DNA from 2 places in the Virgibacillus xinjiangensis genome. Region 2 is predicted to be linked to the other one. Evidence: riboswitches for the same ligand, from Rfam matches in the RefSeq annotation. Region 2 holds a riboswitch; the other holds the start of a gene.
The links. Region 2 has a riboswitch for thiamine pyrophosphate ahead of thiW (energy coupling factor transporter S component ThiW). Riboswitches for the same ligand answer to the same signal wherever they lie in the genome.
Positions count from the first base shown of each region.

Region 1 (7,386 bases), on a different contig from region 2:
GACTAGGAAAAGGCCGGCCACTGACAGGTCTGGAAATCTCCAACCTTTACAAAAATGTAAAGACGAATGAATTGGGCTCGGCCTTGGCAACAGGCTTCAGCCAGGTGGTCGAATCGAAAAAATTGGCGAAGTACATCCTGCGGGGAAAAGAAATTGCCACCAAACATGTAAGGATATTCAGCGATTATCTTGGCAATGACTCCCTCCCTGTTCCGACTTCCATTGATGAGACCGTCACGGATTCAACAGAAGCCCCCTTTTCCGACAAACTGATTTCCTATCATTTCAACCTGATGACTTATTCTGGTATCGGCAACTACGGTTCCGCCATTGCTCAGAGCCAGCGAAGTGATCTGGCCATCGACTATTCCCGGCTCATGGCAGAGATCTTAAAGTACGGCGAAGATGGCTTAAACATCATGATCAACAATGGGTGGCTGGAAAAACCGCCGATGGCTGCCGAACGGAAAAGCTGACCGTGAAAGGGTAAACAATGCTTTCTTCGCTTACCGAACCACACAATTAGAATCGAGTTTTCCAATAGGTTAGCAGCCGAGCCTATCACATGGTATAGCCGCAAATCATAATCAAAGGCCGAAGGGGCATCCCTCCGGCCTTTTGCCTTTCAATAACGTTTTCCGAATATATTCAAATATTCAAGATGATACGACAACCAGAACACGGCAGCCAGCATGCCGATCATCAGTATGAAGAACATCCAGTCACGTTTACCGACGGTCATTTGATGATAATGCGTGCGATCAGGATCTCCGGTGAATCCCTTCGATTCCATCGCAATAGCTACACGTTCCGCCTTGCGGATGCCATTGGCCAAAAGAGGGATGGCATAACGGCGGAATTGGTTGATGCGGCCCTTTATGCCGCGAGCCCGTCCGATCCCCCGGATATGGTGGGCCTGTTTGAGCACTTGCAGTTCATGCCGGAAAATCGGCAGGAACCTGTAGCCGGCCAGGATGCCGAACGTGATTTTCGGGGGAAGCTTGCACTGTTGCATGAAGCTCAGCATCAGTTTGGTCGAATCGGTTGTCAGAATGAATAATAAGGAAAGGGCTCCGAAACAGAGAGAGCGGAGCGCGAGGCTGATTCCGGTCTGAATGCTGCCTGTGGTGATTTCCAGGTTCCACAAGGTGAATACCACTTCCCCATAAGAAAACGTCTGATTGGCGTACAACACCGTCATCCAGGCAAAGCCAAGGGCAACCAATACAAAGGGGCTGAATAGCTTCAGCCAGCGGAGCACAGGAATATCGGACATGGTAAAAGTAATGCCGAGAATAAAGACGAAATACAACAGCGGCGTGAACACATCAAACGTAAAACCAAGCAGAATACCAGGCAGCAGGACGGCGAATGCCTTGATGCTCGGATTAATGGACGAGATCATACCGTTCACCTACTCTCGATCTGTTTCTCAGCCTTGACGGCAGGGTCAACCTTGCCTCCTGCAGAAGACGGGTCTTCTCCCATAAGTCCTCCGGCTTTCCAGCAAAAGCCATTTCCCCATGCTGCAGTACAAACGCACGGTCTGCGGCATCGACGATATCCATGTCATGGGTCACGAACACGATGGCTGTACCCTTCCTCCGCAAATCCATGATATAGGTCATCAATTCAGCAGTAGTCGCTGCGTCCTGGCCGAATGTCGGCTCATCGAACAATAGGATGTCTGGTGTCTCATCGAGCACCGTTGCGACACTCAACCGTCGCTTCTGGCCGCCGCTCAATGAAAAAGGATTGCTGTGACGATGGCTTTTGAGGTGGAACTGTTCCATCCGTTCTGCTGCCGCTCTTTCCATTTCCTCCTCGGTACATCCATTCAGCTTCATTCCGAAGGTCAGCTCCTCATAGACCGTATCGGTAATGAACTGATGCTCTGGATTCTGAAAGACAAAGCCCAGCCGCCTGCGGAGCTCATTTTCCTCCCATTTCTCCAGTGAGCGGCCGGACATGGAAACATCTCCCCTCTTCGGTGTCAGGAGTCCTGCCATCAATTGAAGCAGGGTCGACTTTCCTGCCCCATTCTCACCGATGATTGCTACGAATTCTCCGCCATGGATGTCCATACTCACATCCTTCAGTATTTCCCGTCTCTTCCGGGAAAAAACAAGCCCGTTCACGGAAAGAATTTTTTCCTGTGAAGGGGATGATTCCGGAAGGAGGTCGCGCAAATCCTTTTGATGGGAATATTCTCTTGGCAGGAATACACCAATCTGTTCGAGCAGCTGTTTCTGATTGGTGAAAAGCTGATCAGGTCCATTATCGGCAATCAACTGCCCACCGTTGCCGATCACCAGCACACGGTCCAGCAATTCAAGCCAGTCATCGGCTTGGTGTTCAATGATCAGTACCGACATCCCCCGTTCCTTTTGAATGCTTTCCACCAGTTCTACGAATTCCTGGCTTGAGACCGGATCCAGATTGGCGGTCGGTTCATCAAGAATCAGCATTTCCGGCTCCAGTAAGAGTACGGCCGCTAGTGCAACCTTTTGTTTTTGCCCGCCGGACAGCTCATGAATTTTGTTTTTCTCATAGCCTTCCATGCCGACTGCTTGAAGAATGGCAGGTATCCGCTCTTTCATCTCTGAACGAGGGATTTTCCGGTTTTCCAAAGTGAAGGCCAACTCATCCTCCACGGTTATCATGCAAAACTGGCTTTCCGGATCTTGGAAGACGATGCCGATCTCCTGATTCAGCTCTCCCTTCTCAAACTCGCGGATGTTTTTCCCGTGAAAAAAGATATCCCCGGAGGCAACTCCTTCTACTGCATCAGGATAAAGCCCATTCAGACAAAGGGCGAGGCTGCTCTTCCCGGCACCGCTCGCCCCCATCAGAAGTGTCACCTCATTTGGATAAAGGTTGAAGGTTAGCTGGTCAAACAAGGGCTGCCCATCCTCCTCATAGGAAAAGGAGTAATCACGCACTTCGATCATCGGTCTCCCTCTTCCCTTATGCCACTCCATATTTCCGCTTCCTTTGCAATTCCTTCCCTAAAGCATAGCCTCGCAGGACCCCGGTTTTGGCCAGCTGGTCACTGAGCCACTTGCCAAGTACACCTGCAAGCAGCGCACCGCTGATCATCCTTACAATCAGTGTAGAAACAATCAGCCATGGTGCGAGAGCAATATTACCGGCAGAAAACAGGTTCCAGACAAAGCTGAAAATGGCGGCGGAAACTCCCGACAGCACCAATATACGCAGGCGATAATCCTTCCATTTCGTTGCCGCAAATGCAGCTTCTGCACCCAAACCTTGGATGGCGGCAGCAAGAATCAAACCGGGACCTGCTGCAGAACCGAGCAGGACCTCGACAACACCGGCAATCACCTCTGCCGTAAAAGCGACGCCAGGCTTGCGCAGGATATAGGCTGCCATGATCGACACAATGAACCAGATGCCGAAGATGATCTCGTAGCCGAACGGTGCCAATCCAAACGGAACCAGCACATTTCGGATCCCCTGCCCGACAAGGAAAAAAGCCAAATAGATGACACCGAAAACAACACCCAATACGGACATCAGGACAATTTCTTTCAATTTCCAATGCTTGGTCATATTTTCAACTCCTTATGCTTGATTTGATGGGCTGTTCGCTGAAATCGCAAACGTCATGGTCACATGGGAGACCTTTTCCTGCACGCTGTCAAAAGACTGATGCAGCGCCTGGAAAATATCCTTCACATCACCGTCCAGACGGGTGGCGTAATGGGCATGGCTGACTTCTACGTTGCGGTGTTTGGATAGATCGATCTGTTTATAGATTGCGTCCATATAATCCTCTCTGCCCATTGGATATAGGGAAAACTTGCACCCTGCCTGTTGGGAGATCTGTTGTGATTTTTCCTCATTCAATGGCTCATCCGCTTCATCCATATAAGCATCGGCTTCCGTGTCTCCTGGACAGCCGATGGAGAATGTCCCATTCATTGCCACATGGTCCCCTGTTTTAGCTGCATGCAAGAAGATCGCCTTGGTCACATCGAATACATGTGTCATCTTGCCGCGTACACAGGTGCTCACGTCATCGGTATCCTTCCATACCTTCGATGTATCCACCTCTTCCAACGCCCCGAGAATGATATCGACGAATTTGTCGCTCATCGGATACAGGGTGAATTGACACCCCGCGATTCTGCTTGTCCCACAACTTTTATTGCTCATGTTTTTTCCTCCTTTTTTTGGATATGTACAAAAAAACTGCACTCCCGCGGGAATGCAGTTTGCACGTATCGATTCATCATCTCATGTATCATACAGTGAACTGCACTTCCCCACGCTGGTATTATCCAGATCGGGTTCCAAGGGTCAGACATGTATCCTCTCAGCCGCCTTTTCGGACAGCTCCCCTAGTGCTTGTTGTCGGTTATGCAGTTTTCATGTGTCTTTATGGTATACAATCTTTCGAATTTTGTAAAGGGGATTTAGAATGGAAAAAAATACAGCTTGTTGCATACTGCTGGAGTGTCTGCGAATACTGATCCTGCCCAAACAGCAGAAAACGCCCACGGCTTTACGCCGAGGGCACTTTCTTTTTTAAGTGGCTTTGCATGTTGGACTTCGGGTATAGGATTTAGGAACTCCGAGCGTGGCTGTCTCCGACCCGGGGGTGTTTCCATCTGACGGTAGCAATGATGATTCCTGTAATGATCATCGCGGAGCCTGCCAGAATCCCTATTGTCATGGTTTCCCCTAATAGAATACTGCTGAACAGGAGGCCGAAAATCGGAACAAGAAGTGTTGATATGGTCGCGCTCACCATATCCAGCCTGCTCATGATGATGAACCAGACGGTGAAACATAGGGCTGATGCGAGAACCCCGGAGAACAGAATATAATAGATGAGGTCAAGGTTCCAACTCACCGGTTCGCCCGATTCTGTAAAAACTGTCACCAGGATGATAGCGATGGCCCCGAACAGCATTTGATAAGCGGACGACTGGATTTTTGGCAGATCCTGCACGTGCAGGCGGAAATATGTATTCGATACCGCCCAAGAAAAAGCGCCAATAATGATCAAAACTTCACCGAAGATCACTTCAGCGGGCTGACCAATCCAGATGTCCCATCCTAAAATCGTCAGCAGTCCGATCATGCCGATAGCCAAACCGATTGATTTGGCTGGTGTCAGTTTTTCATGGAGGAACCTCACTGCCAACAGGCTGCTGAACATCGGCATGGAATATAGCAGAACCGACGACTTTCCGGCATCGACAAACATGAGGCCGTACATGACCAGCAGGAAAACGATAGCCGTCTGCAGGATCCCGACGATGATGAGATGCTTCCAATATTCTTTCGGCGGCAGGCCGATTTTCATGATCCAGACGACGAGCAACAGAGTGACCGCACCTGTCCCGAAACGGAAAGAGGAAAACATGAAAGGACCCATGTATTCGAGGGCTGCCTTCATCACTACCCAGGCATAGCCCCATAATAACGTGATAAGCAATACAAGCAGCCAGACAGCCGCTTTATGTTCGGTGATCCATTTCTTTCATTTCATCAACACGGACCCTCCCTTTCTTCAAGCAATTTACCATTTATCATAGCAGTTCCTATGAGAGTAGCCAATGGAACCATTCTGTCCATTGGCAACGACAAGCCGACGGCAGCAATCTTGAGCCTCTATTATTACAAATAGATTACAAAACCTATTAACTTTCTAAAAATGATTAACAACCGCTTTACAGAATCTAAGTCATTTCGACAAAAACTATTATTATTCTCTCTTTCCATTCTACAAAAGCCGAGTGATTCCAGAGATTTCTCAAGCTAATTTTATATTTACATTACACTTCTGTTAAATCTCTCTTCTCCCTCCCCTTTTATGAGATAATACTTGTACAGCTAGGTGTGGCTGAACCAGGAAGGGAGTTAATGCTATGTTTATTCTTGTAAGAAGGATAAATGGTGCTACTGAAATTCTGACGAAATCCAACAGCGACTTGGCTAAGACATTCCCTGACTCCCAGTCGGCAGAATCGTTTGCCCAGAAACTGAATTCCAGTATCCAGCCGAATAAGCAATGGAAAGTAGAGGCTGCCAAGGAAGCGGTAACGGAATAATAACGGATGAATATAAGAAATGAGACCCCTCTCCGTGATGAATGGAAAGGGGTTTTTGAGTGGAATGGTTTTTAGCAGATATTTATAAAGTGAATTTTTCCGAGCATCGGTTGCTAATCTATACCACCGCTACGCCAACATACTTCGCTTTCCGTGGGCACGGCCTCAGTCTCCTCAGAAGAAATGCACTTCTTCCGGGGCCTTCAGACTCGTGCTGTTCCCACTGGAGTCTACGTATTTTGTCTCCGCTGGATTATATTTACTGGTTCTAGTGAGCGATTCACCATATATTCTCTTGCTAGGAAAAAGACTTAATGCTAGATAAAAAGGTTGTAACCACTACAACCAGCGGAGGAAATCCATGGAGACTCCCTCAGGAAAAGTGGCCAACGTGAGATCCTGGAGAACGATAGTTCGAGGAAGCTCACGGGTCACCCGTGGAAAGCGTAGTGGAATTTCCGCAGCGGTGTGGGATGCACACACAAGGCTTGGTAGGCAGTTCTAAAGGATTCATTTGAACTCAATGACGATGCGAGGAGACTTACGAGGCTCCCACGGAAAGCGCAGTGGAATTTCCGCAGCGGTGCAGAAGGCTCACGCAAGGCTTACTATGCTACTAGTATGAAGTACGCATTTAGCGTCCAGCATCTCCACCTACTCAAAGAAAGCCGCAGCATGACACTGCGGCAGCACTAGGGTTTAGGAGGAGGAGGAAATGACCGCCTCGATCTCGATCAGCCATTCCGGGTCGATGAGACGATCCACGCCGACGACTGTGTGGGTTGGACTCAGCTCCTTTTCTTCCGCATCAAAGAATTCCTCATAGGCAGCGAAAAACCCGTCAAAATCAGGCTCTCCTCCATTATTGGAGTCGGAAACGATATAGACACGGAGGTGGGTCACATCCGATAAAGAAAGGTCCCTTTCTTCCAGTTGGGCTTCCAGATTTTCAAAAATGCCTTTGGCCTGTGTCTCTGTATCTCCATACCTTTCATACGTGTTTTCACCATCTCCAACCATCAACGGAGGAGCTATCGTACTGAACCTCAGTTGATCATTCTTTTCCGGCAGCTCTACAGGATTGGAAATCACGGGAGAGGACAGTTCCATGAAATCCACCTCTCCAGAAGTGAAGCCTTCCTTCTCCTTGCCGGCATAGGTGAAGGAACCAACAAGCATAAACAAAGCGGACCCATATAGAAAAATAGCGGCCATGTATTTCTTTTTCATCCAATGATCATCTCCTTTGTTCCCATGTGGACCTCCTTCTCCAGTAAGCCATTCAGATTGGTTATTATTATTA
Region 1 covers NZ_JBHRSA010000025.1:28,866-36,251, reverse strand. The annotation lists gene ACFOGI_RS06050 (DUF3231 family protein) at 1-476, shown strand, start outside; gene ACFOGI_RS06045 (energy-coupling factor transporter transmembrane component T family protein) at 626-1,405, opposite strand; gene ACFOGI_RS06040 (ABC transporter ATP-binding protein) at 1,389-2,951, opposite strand; gene ACFOGI_RS06035 (ECF transporter S component) at 2,968-3,573, opposite strand; gene ACFOGI_RS06030 (YkoF family thiamine/hydroxymethylpyrimidine-binding protein) at 3,586-4,179, opposite strand; TPP riboswitch at 4,270-4,376, opposite strand; gene ACFOGI_RS06025 (DMT family transporter) at 4,589-5,467, opposite strand; gene ACFOGI_RS06020 (hypothetical protein) at 5,901-6,083, shown strand; gene ACFOGI_RS06015 (Rid family hydrolase) at 6,783-7,313, opposite strand.
Region 1: another riboswitch for thiamine pyrophosphate. It lies ahead of ACFOGI_RS06030 (YkoF family thiamine/hydroxymethylpyrimidine-binding protein); the one in region 2 lies ahead of thiW (energy coupling factor transporter S component ThiW).

Region 2 (7,386 bases):
TGAAGAGCATCGGCTCCACTGGTTCCCCATTGCCGCCGGAAGGCTTCCAGTGGTGCTACGAAAACGTGAAAGAAGATCTTTGGATTGCTTCGGTAAGCGGCGGGACTGATGTCTGCACAGCTTTCATACTGGGAGCCCCTACGCTTCCCGTCTATGCTGGAGAACTGCAATGCAGGGGGTTGGGCGCAAAACTGGAGAGCTACAGTGAACAGGGGACACCCAGGATCGAGGAAGTGGGAGAACTGGTGTTGACAGAACCCTTCCCTTCCATGCCGATCTATTTCTGGAATGACCCTGACGGCACTCGTCTGTACCATAGCTATTTTGATGTTTTCCCTGGCATCTGGTGCCATGGTGATTATCTGAAGATTACCGAACGCGGCACCGGGGTTATATATGGACGGTCTGATGCCACGATCAACCGCGGCGGCATACGTATCGGCTCCAGTGAAATCTACCGGGCAGTAGATCAAGTGAATGAAGTGGAGGACAGCTTGATTGTAGATATCCCAGATGGAGAAGGCAGTTCCTCTACCCCGCTCTTTATTGTGATGAAGGACGGAGCAACACTGACAGATGAAATCAGAAAGAAAATAGTACAGCATATCAGACAGCAATGCTCCCCACGCCATGCACCCACGGAAATCCATGAAGTGGACGATATTCCGAAGACACTGAATGGCAAGAAACTGGAAATACCGGTCAAGAAGATATTGATGGGGCAGCCATCAGAAAAAGTGGTCAATTTAGGTTCATTGCGCAACAAAGAATCATTGCAATACTTTATCGAGTTTGCAAAGAAGATGAAGAAAAAATAATACAGGAAAAGACAGCCCTCGCGCGAAGGCTGTCTTTTTTCATTCTTACTGGCCATCCAAGAAGTACAGACACACTGGGCAACTCCTTGTCAGATTTCCGGTACAGCGGTTTGTTTATGTTGTGTTCCTAAGCTGAACAGTATATAGGCCACTAGGGAAAATACAACAGGCAAGACTACGGAATGAAGCCCCAACGGCTGCGGAAAAAAGCTGTCTGACAATATGTACAGCCCTACCCCGGTAACCATGGAAGCGATCGCCCCATATTTGTTTCCCCTCTTCCAATAGAGACCCAATATGATTGGCCAAATAAACGCTGCTTCCAATCCGCCGAAAGCGAACAAGTTGAGCCAGATGATCAAATCTGGGGGATCCAACGATAGCAGGAACACCCCAATTCCTAGGATAGCGGTCACCCCCATGCTCAACTTCATCACTTTCTGCTGGGATGCCTTTGGTTCTATGTAATTCAAATAGACGTCCTTCACAATGGTCGAGCTGACAAGCAACAGCAGGGAGTCCACCGTTGACATGATGGCAGCCATCGGAGCGGCGAGCACCAAGCCCGCTACCCATGCCGGCAGTACCTCCAAAGCGATCAGCGGCATTACTTGGTCGGCAATCTCAATACCAGGTAAAATCGGCCGGGCAAATACACCAATCAAATGCATGTTCAGCATAATGAACCCGACGACGATGGTCCCTATAATCAGTGCCCGGTGCATCGACTTTGAATTCTTATAGGACATAGCGCGTACGGTAACTTGAGGAAGTGCGACGACTCCGACCCCGACAAGAATCCAGAAAGAGGATACAAATGTTGGGGTCAATGTCCCTTCCGCTCCATAAGGTGTAACCAGATTGATATTTTCATTGGCTAGATCCTCCATAATGGCCGTAATTCCTCCCCCTGCAAAAATAGTTGCTATTAGGAGGATCAACGTACCGACGAACATCACACTTCCCTGGATGGCGTCCGTCAATGCCACTGCCCGGAAACCGCCAATAACAACATAAACCAGGACAGATAAAGCAAAGATGAACAATGCCGTGGTATATGGCAAGCCTGTCAATGACTCAATCAGGCGGGCTCCACCGATCCATTGTGCTGCCATGGCAGAGAATAGGAAAATAATGATGCTTAAAGCGGAAAACAGCACCACCCATTTTGACTGATAGCGTTCCTTCAGGAAATCTACCATTGTTACTGCTTTATATTTCCTGGTAACGATGGCAAATTTTTTTCCCAAAACCGTTAGGACAAAATAGCCGGTCACCACCTGAGTCATCGCCAATAGGACCCAGCCCAACCCTTCTGTATATGCAGTACCAGGACCACCTATGAAACTGCTTGCACTACCGTATGTAGCAGTCATGGTCATTGCTAAGATAAATCCGCCCATACTCCGGTCCCCCAGAAAGTAGGACTCCAGGAATGTCTCAGACGATTTCACACTCCTACTCGACCAAATGCCGACTGCGAACATTAAAACTAAGAATACAATTAACGGAATCAATGCCTGCCAGTTCATGTCTCTTCTCCCTCATCATCCAATGAAACTTCGACAAAAAACTTTTTGACGATCACCGTCACCAGAACCGCCATGACAATAAACCCCAGCACACAACTGTAAAAGAACCAAGCGGGAAACCCAAAAACATAGGAATAATCTTCCGGGTCCTTGCTGCCAAGCCCATAGGCAAACCCATACCACCAGATAAAATTGAAAATAACCAAGGCCACTCCGATAAGAGCTTCCCTATTGGCTACCTTAAACCGCTCATCCTTCCCTTCCGACTTGCTGGACACTTTTCATCCCCCATTTCTAAAAAGTTATACTATTCTTTCGAATATAACCTATCAAGTTTTATCTGTAAATATCCTGTACTTATGCCATAAGTATATCTAATATCCTTGCATGTTTGCACGTTTTCCTTCTTTCAGTGGGTATGATAGTGTAGTTATGTCGTAAATTCATTCAATTGTCAGCCATCTTATTCATGCTGAACCTCCCGGTCTCTGTAAAAGATATAGATTTTTTGTAAAAAACCCTTGAAAAATAGTTGGTAACCCTTTATAATTTATATTTGTGATAGCCAATATGGGGCATTAGCTCAGCTGGGAGAGCGCTTCGCTGGCAGCGAAGAGGTCAGCGGTTCGAGCCCGCTATGCTCCATCAAAAAAAGAGAAGCTTCCTTATATGATAAGGAAGCTTCTCTTTTTTTAGATTCTTTTCTTACACCTATCCAACTTATCCTTTTGTAAATGGGAAGATTCTACTGACAAACGCTCACTTCTTTGTTATGATAAAACAGAAAACTCAATAAACGTAAAACTACTAGGGGTGCCGAAACACAGGCTGAGAGGAAAGATGAATTTTCCGACCCTTATGGACCTGATCTGGATCATACCAGCGGAGGGAAGTAGTCAGACAAAATGTCATCTATTTTCAGCTTGTTCAAGCCAGGTCCTATATGGGATCTGGCTTTTTTGGTGCCCCAAAAGGGGAGAAAGATGTGAACCGTACACATTTACTTACAGTAATGGCTGTTTTCATTGCAATTGGGACAATAACTTCCCAGTTGCTCTGGTTTCCTGCCGGCATAGCAAAAGCTTATCCAGTACAGCATGCGATCAATGTTATGGCCGCTGTGATCCTCGGCCCGGGGCCGGCAATAGTCATCGCTTTTATGATCAGCCTTTTAAGGAATATGCTGGGGCTTGGTACACTACTTGCCTTTCCTGGAGCGATGGTGGGCGCATTCTTGGCAGGAATTCTATACCGCTGGTTGGGTCGGAAAATTTGGGCTGCTGCAGGAGAAGCAGTTGGCAGCGGCATTGTCGGGGCTTTATTTGCCGTTCCCTTTGCCAATATCTTGATGGGCAGCTCTGCCGGTGCCCTGGCGTTTATCCCGCCATTTGTCGTTAGCAGCAGTACTGGAGCAATCATCGGATGGTTTATCGTTACGAAGCTATCCACCAATAATGCCTTAGAGCTTACAGGGAGGAACTCATAATGAAACATATACCATGCGCCTTAACGATTGCCGGCACGGACCCCAGTGGTGGAGCGGGAATCCAGGCTGACTTAAAAACTTTCCAGGAATTAAAAAGCTACGGCATGTCTGTCATCACTTCGGTAGTTGCACAAAACACGACAGGAGTGCAGGCTGTCCAAGACATACCACCAGACATGATTGCCAGTCAGCTTGAATCTGTTCTATCAGATATGCCGGTAGATGCCTATAAAACCGGCATGATCAGCAATATTCCCATGATGGAAGTGATTGAACAGAAGATGGCCGCGCTCCGCATCCCTTATGTTATGGATCCAGTGATGGTTGCGACCAGCGGGGATGCACTTATAGAAAGGGAGGCCAGAGCTTTTCTTCGTAAACATCTTGTTCCATTGACGTCACTGATTACACCGAATATACCAGAGGCTGAATTTCTCATAGACAAAGGGATTGATAGCACACAGGATATGAAGTCGGCAGCTAAGGAACTTGTCCATACGTATGGAGCCGGAGCCGCTCTAATTAAAGGAGGGCATATCGAAGGAGATGCCACAGACTTCTTGTATGATGGCCACGATATGTATGCTTTTTCGGCCGAAAGAATTCACACAACCAGCACACATGGAACAGGGTGCACCTATTCAGCAGCAATCACTGCATCTCTCAGTCAAGGAATTCCTTTGGTAGAGTCTGTAAAGATTGCGAAAAAGTTTATAACAGCTGCCATCCAACATGCATCCGGACTTGGGGAGGGAAATGGGCCGACAAACCATTGGGCTCTCAGAGAAGAGGGAGTGAAACAATGAAAGAAGCTATTATTACAGAAGTCAGAAAGCAGCAACCGTTGATTCACCATTTAACCAACCAGGTGGTCATGAATTTCTCAGCAAATGGCTTGCTCTCTTTTGGGGCTTCCCCCGTAATGGCCAAAGCTGAGGAAGAGGCTGCAGAAATGGCTGCCCATGCCGACGGGCTGCTTATAAATATAGGAACCCTTACAGCATCCGACTTAAAAGCGATGATCTTTGCAGGGAGGACCGCCAACCAGAAAGGCATCCCGGTAGTCCTGGATCCTGTCGGGGTTGCGGCTACCTCCTTCCGGCGCAATGCTGTTGAACAGTTACTAGCTGAAGTGCAGCCGACGGCCATTAAAGGAAATGCCGGAGAAATGGCCCATTTGGTGGGACTTCCTTGGGAAACAAAAGGTGTCGACTCTATAGGAGGTGATGCAGAGCATATCGCCGCCCAAGTCGCAAGAACTTATGAAACGACTGCGATTGTTACCGGTGCAAAGGATATTATTTGTACTGGCAACAGAAATTCCGAAAATAATACGGGACATCCCCTTCTCGCAAAAATAACCGGAGCTGGCTGTTTACTGGGATCCATTTTGACGGCTTGCTTAACAACCAGCCATCCAATCCAACAACAGGCACTTGCCGCTACGGAATTCTATGGCACAGCAGCCGAATATGCAGCAGAAATTTCAGGAACGGATAGACCTGGCACTTTTATGCCTCTATTCATAGATGCACTCCACAAGCATCCAGCTGACTTTCATATAAGGAGGAACACAAATGAGTGAACCAATCCGGCACGCACTCAGAAAATACTTGATTATGGGCAGCCAAGACTGTCAGCGCCCTCCAGATGAGATCTTGCGTGATGCAATTGCGGCAGGTATAACCGCCTTTCAGTTCCGTGAAAAAGGGGCTGGCTCCCTAAAAGGAGATAAAAAAAGGATTCTAGGTCTGGAACTGAGAGATATTTGTCGAACCCATCACATTCCTTTCATCATAAATGATGACCTCTCCCTGGCTGAAGAATTGGACGCGGATGGCATTCATGTCGGGCAAGATGACAAATCGGCAGAAGAGGTTAGGAGAATGTTTCCAAACAAAATTCTCGGTCTTTCCGTATCCAATGACACAGAGTTAGCAGGCAGCCCTCTCTCTGTTGTTGACTATGTGGGTGCAGGTCCTGTTTTCTCTACCCGTACGAAAGCAGATGCAAAGAACCCTGTAGGGATCGAGTGGATCAAAACTCTACGAACTAAGCATCCTGCATTACCCATTGTAGGGATTGGAGGAATTACTGCAGAGAACGCACATACAGTCATCCATGCAGGAGCAGATGGAATTTCCGTGATCTCTGCAATCACTCAGGCAGCCGATATCCAGTCCGTTGTAGAGAAATTATAAATAGATAGGCTAAAGATCCCACATCGGCCCATTTTGATGATTTCGCTCCCAACCTGGAGCATCCTCCCATATAGTATAAAGAGAACATTTTAGGGGAGGACCTTTTATGAATCATCGTCCATGGCCGCCCTCAGATGAGGAGAGGCAATTCAATTTACCGCAGTTTATCTGGAACCAGTTATTCGGGCAGGGAGGGGCAGGTTTCGGTCCCCCTGGGCCAGGAGGGTTTCCAGGTGGGCCAGGAGGGCAGCCTGCTAGTGCTCCAAGCACTCCGCCACCGCCTTTCACTCCAGAACAGCCTCAATTCCAGCTGTATGCAGTCGACCCTGGGGGAATTCGAGGGTGCCTGTACCGCTTTACCTATATATGGTTAAGGACAGACTCTTTTTGGTTTTATCCCACCTTTGTCGGACGAAACTCCATCGCTGGTTACCGATGGCAGGGGCGCCGATGGGTATACTTCGGAATCGACCTCGACCGAATCGAATCCTTCCAGTGTTATTAACTGACATGAAACGAGCGGAACAATCAAAAGCCCTGGCTGCATAAGAGCAGCCAGGGCTTTTCAAGTTCTTATTTATCCATTTTCTTATGAATTTCCCTCTGCCAGATCAAACCTTGTTCCAGTGCCATCCTTTTCGCAATCCGAGGGGCCGTCCATAAAGGCGGCAACAACAGCAAGGAAACTGGTACAGCCGTTATAACGATTGAATTCTGGATAGAAGCAATGCTGTCTTCTCCTATGGTCAATATAACCATCGTAGTTGCCCCGAAAATCAATGCCCAGAAGACACGAAGCCAGCGTTTCGGATGGTCATTCCCAGTCAGGGTCGCTGCTACCGTATAGGACATAGTGTCCGTAGTAGTTGCCACAAATATGATGGAAACCAAAAGAAAGCCTAGTCCCATAACAGTGCCCATCGGCAGTTGATCCGTAATGGCCATTACTGCAGCAGGCATACCGCCCTCATTCAATGCATTGGACACTGAACCGGGGTTCTGCATCTCAAAATGCACGCCGGTCCCGCCTACAACGGAGAACCAAAAGTTATTGACAATAGGCGCCACGATGGACACAGCAATTATCAGTTCCCGGATGGTCCGGCCGCGGGAAATCCGGCTGATAAAAACGATCAGCATCGGAGCATAGCCGATAAACCAACCCCAGAAAAAGATCGTCCAAAATGACAGCCATCCTTCATCTCCTCGATACATGCTCATCGTGAAGAAGTTCTGGATATGAAACCCGGTGCCGCCAACAAAAGCATCAATAATAAACATGGTAGGGCCAATAATCAGTACGACTACTGCCAAAAAGATGGTGAAGCCGACATTATAGCGGCTCAGCG
Region 2 covers NZ_JBHRSA010000057.1:45,311-52,696, forward strand. The annotation lists gene ACFOGI_RS15710 (acetoacetate--CoA ligase) at 1-818, shown strand, start outside; gene panF (sodium/pantothenate symporter) at 908-2,350, opposite strand; gene ACFOGI_RS15720 (YhdT family protein) at 2,347-2,628, opposite strand; tRNA gene ACFOGI_RS15725 (tRNA-Ala) at 2,923-2,995, shown strand; TPP riboswitch at 3,150-3,258, shown strand; gene thiW (energy coupling factor transporter S component ThiW) at 3,336-3,836, shown strand; gene thiD (bifunctional hydroxymethylpyrimidine kinase/phosphomethylpyrimidine kinase) at 3,836-4,642, shown strand; gene thiM (hydroxyethylthiazole kinase) at 4,639-5,421, shown strand; gene thiE (thiamine phosphate synthase) at 5,414-6,037, shown strand; gene ACFOGI_RS15750 (BCCT family transporter) at 6,611-7,386, opposite strand, start outside.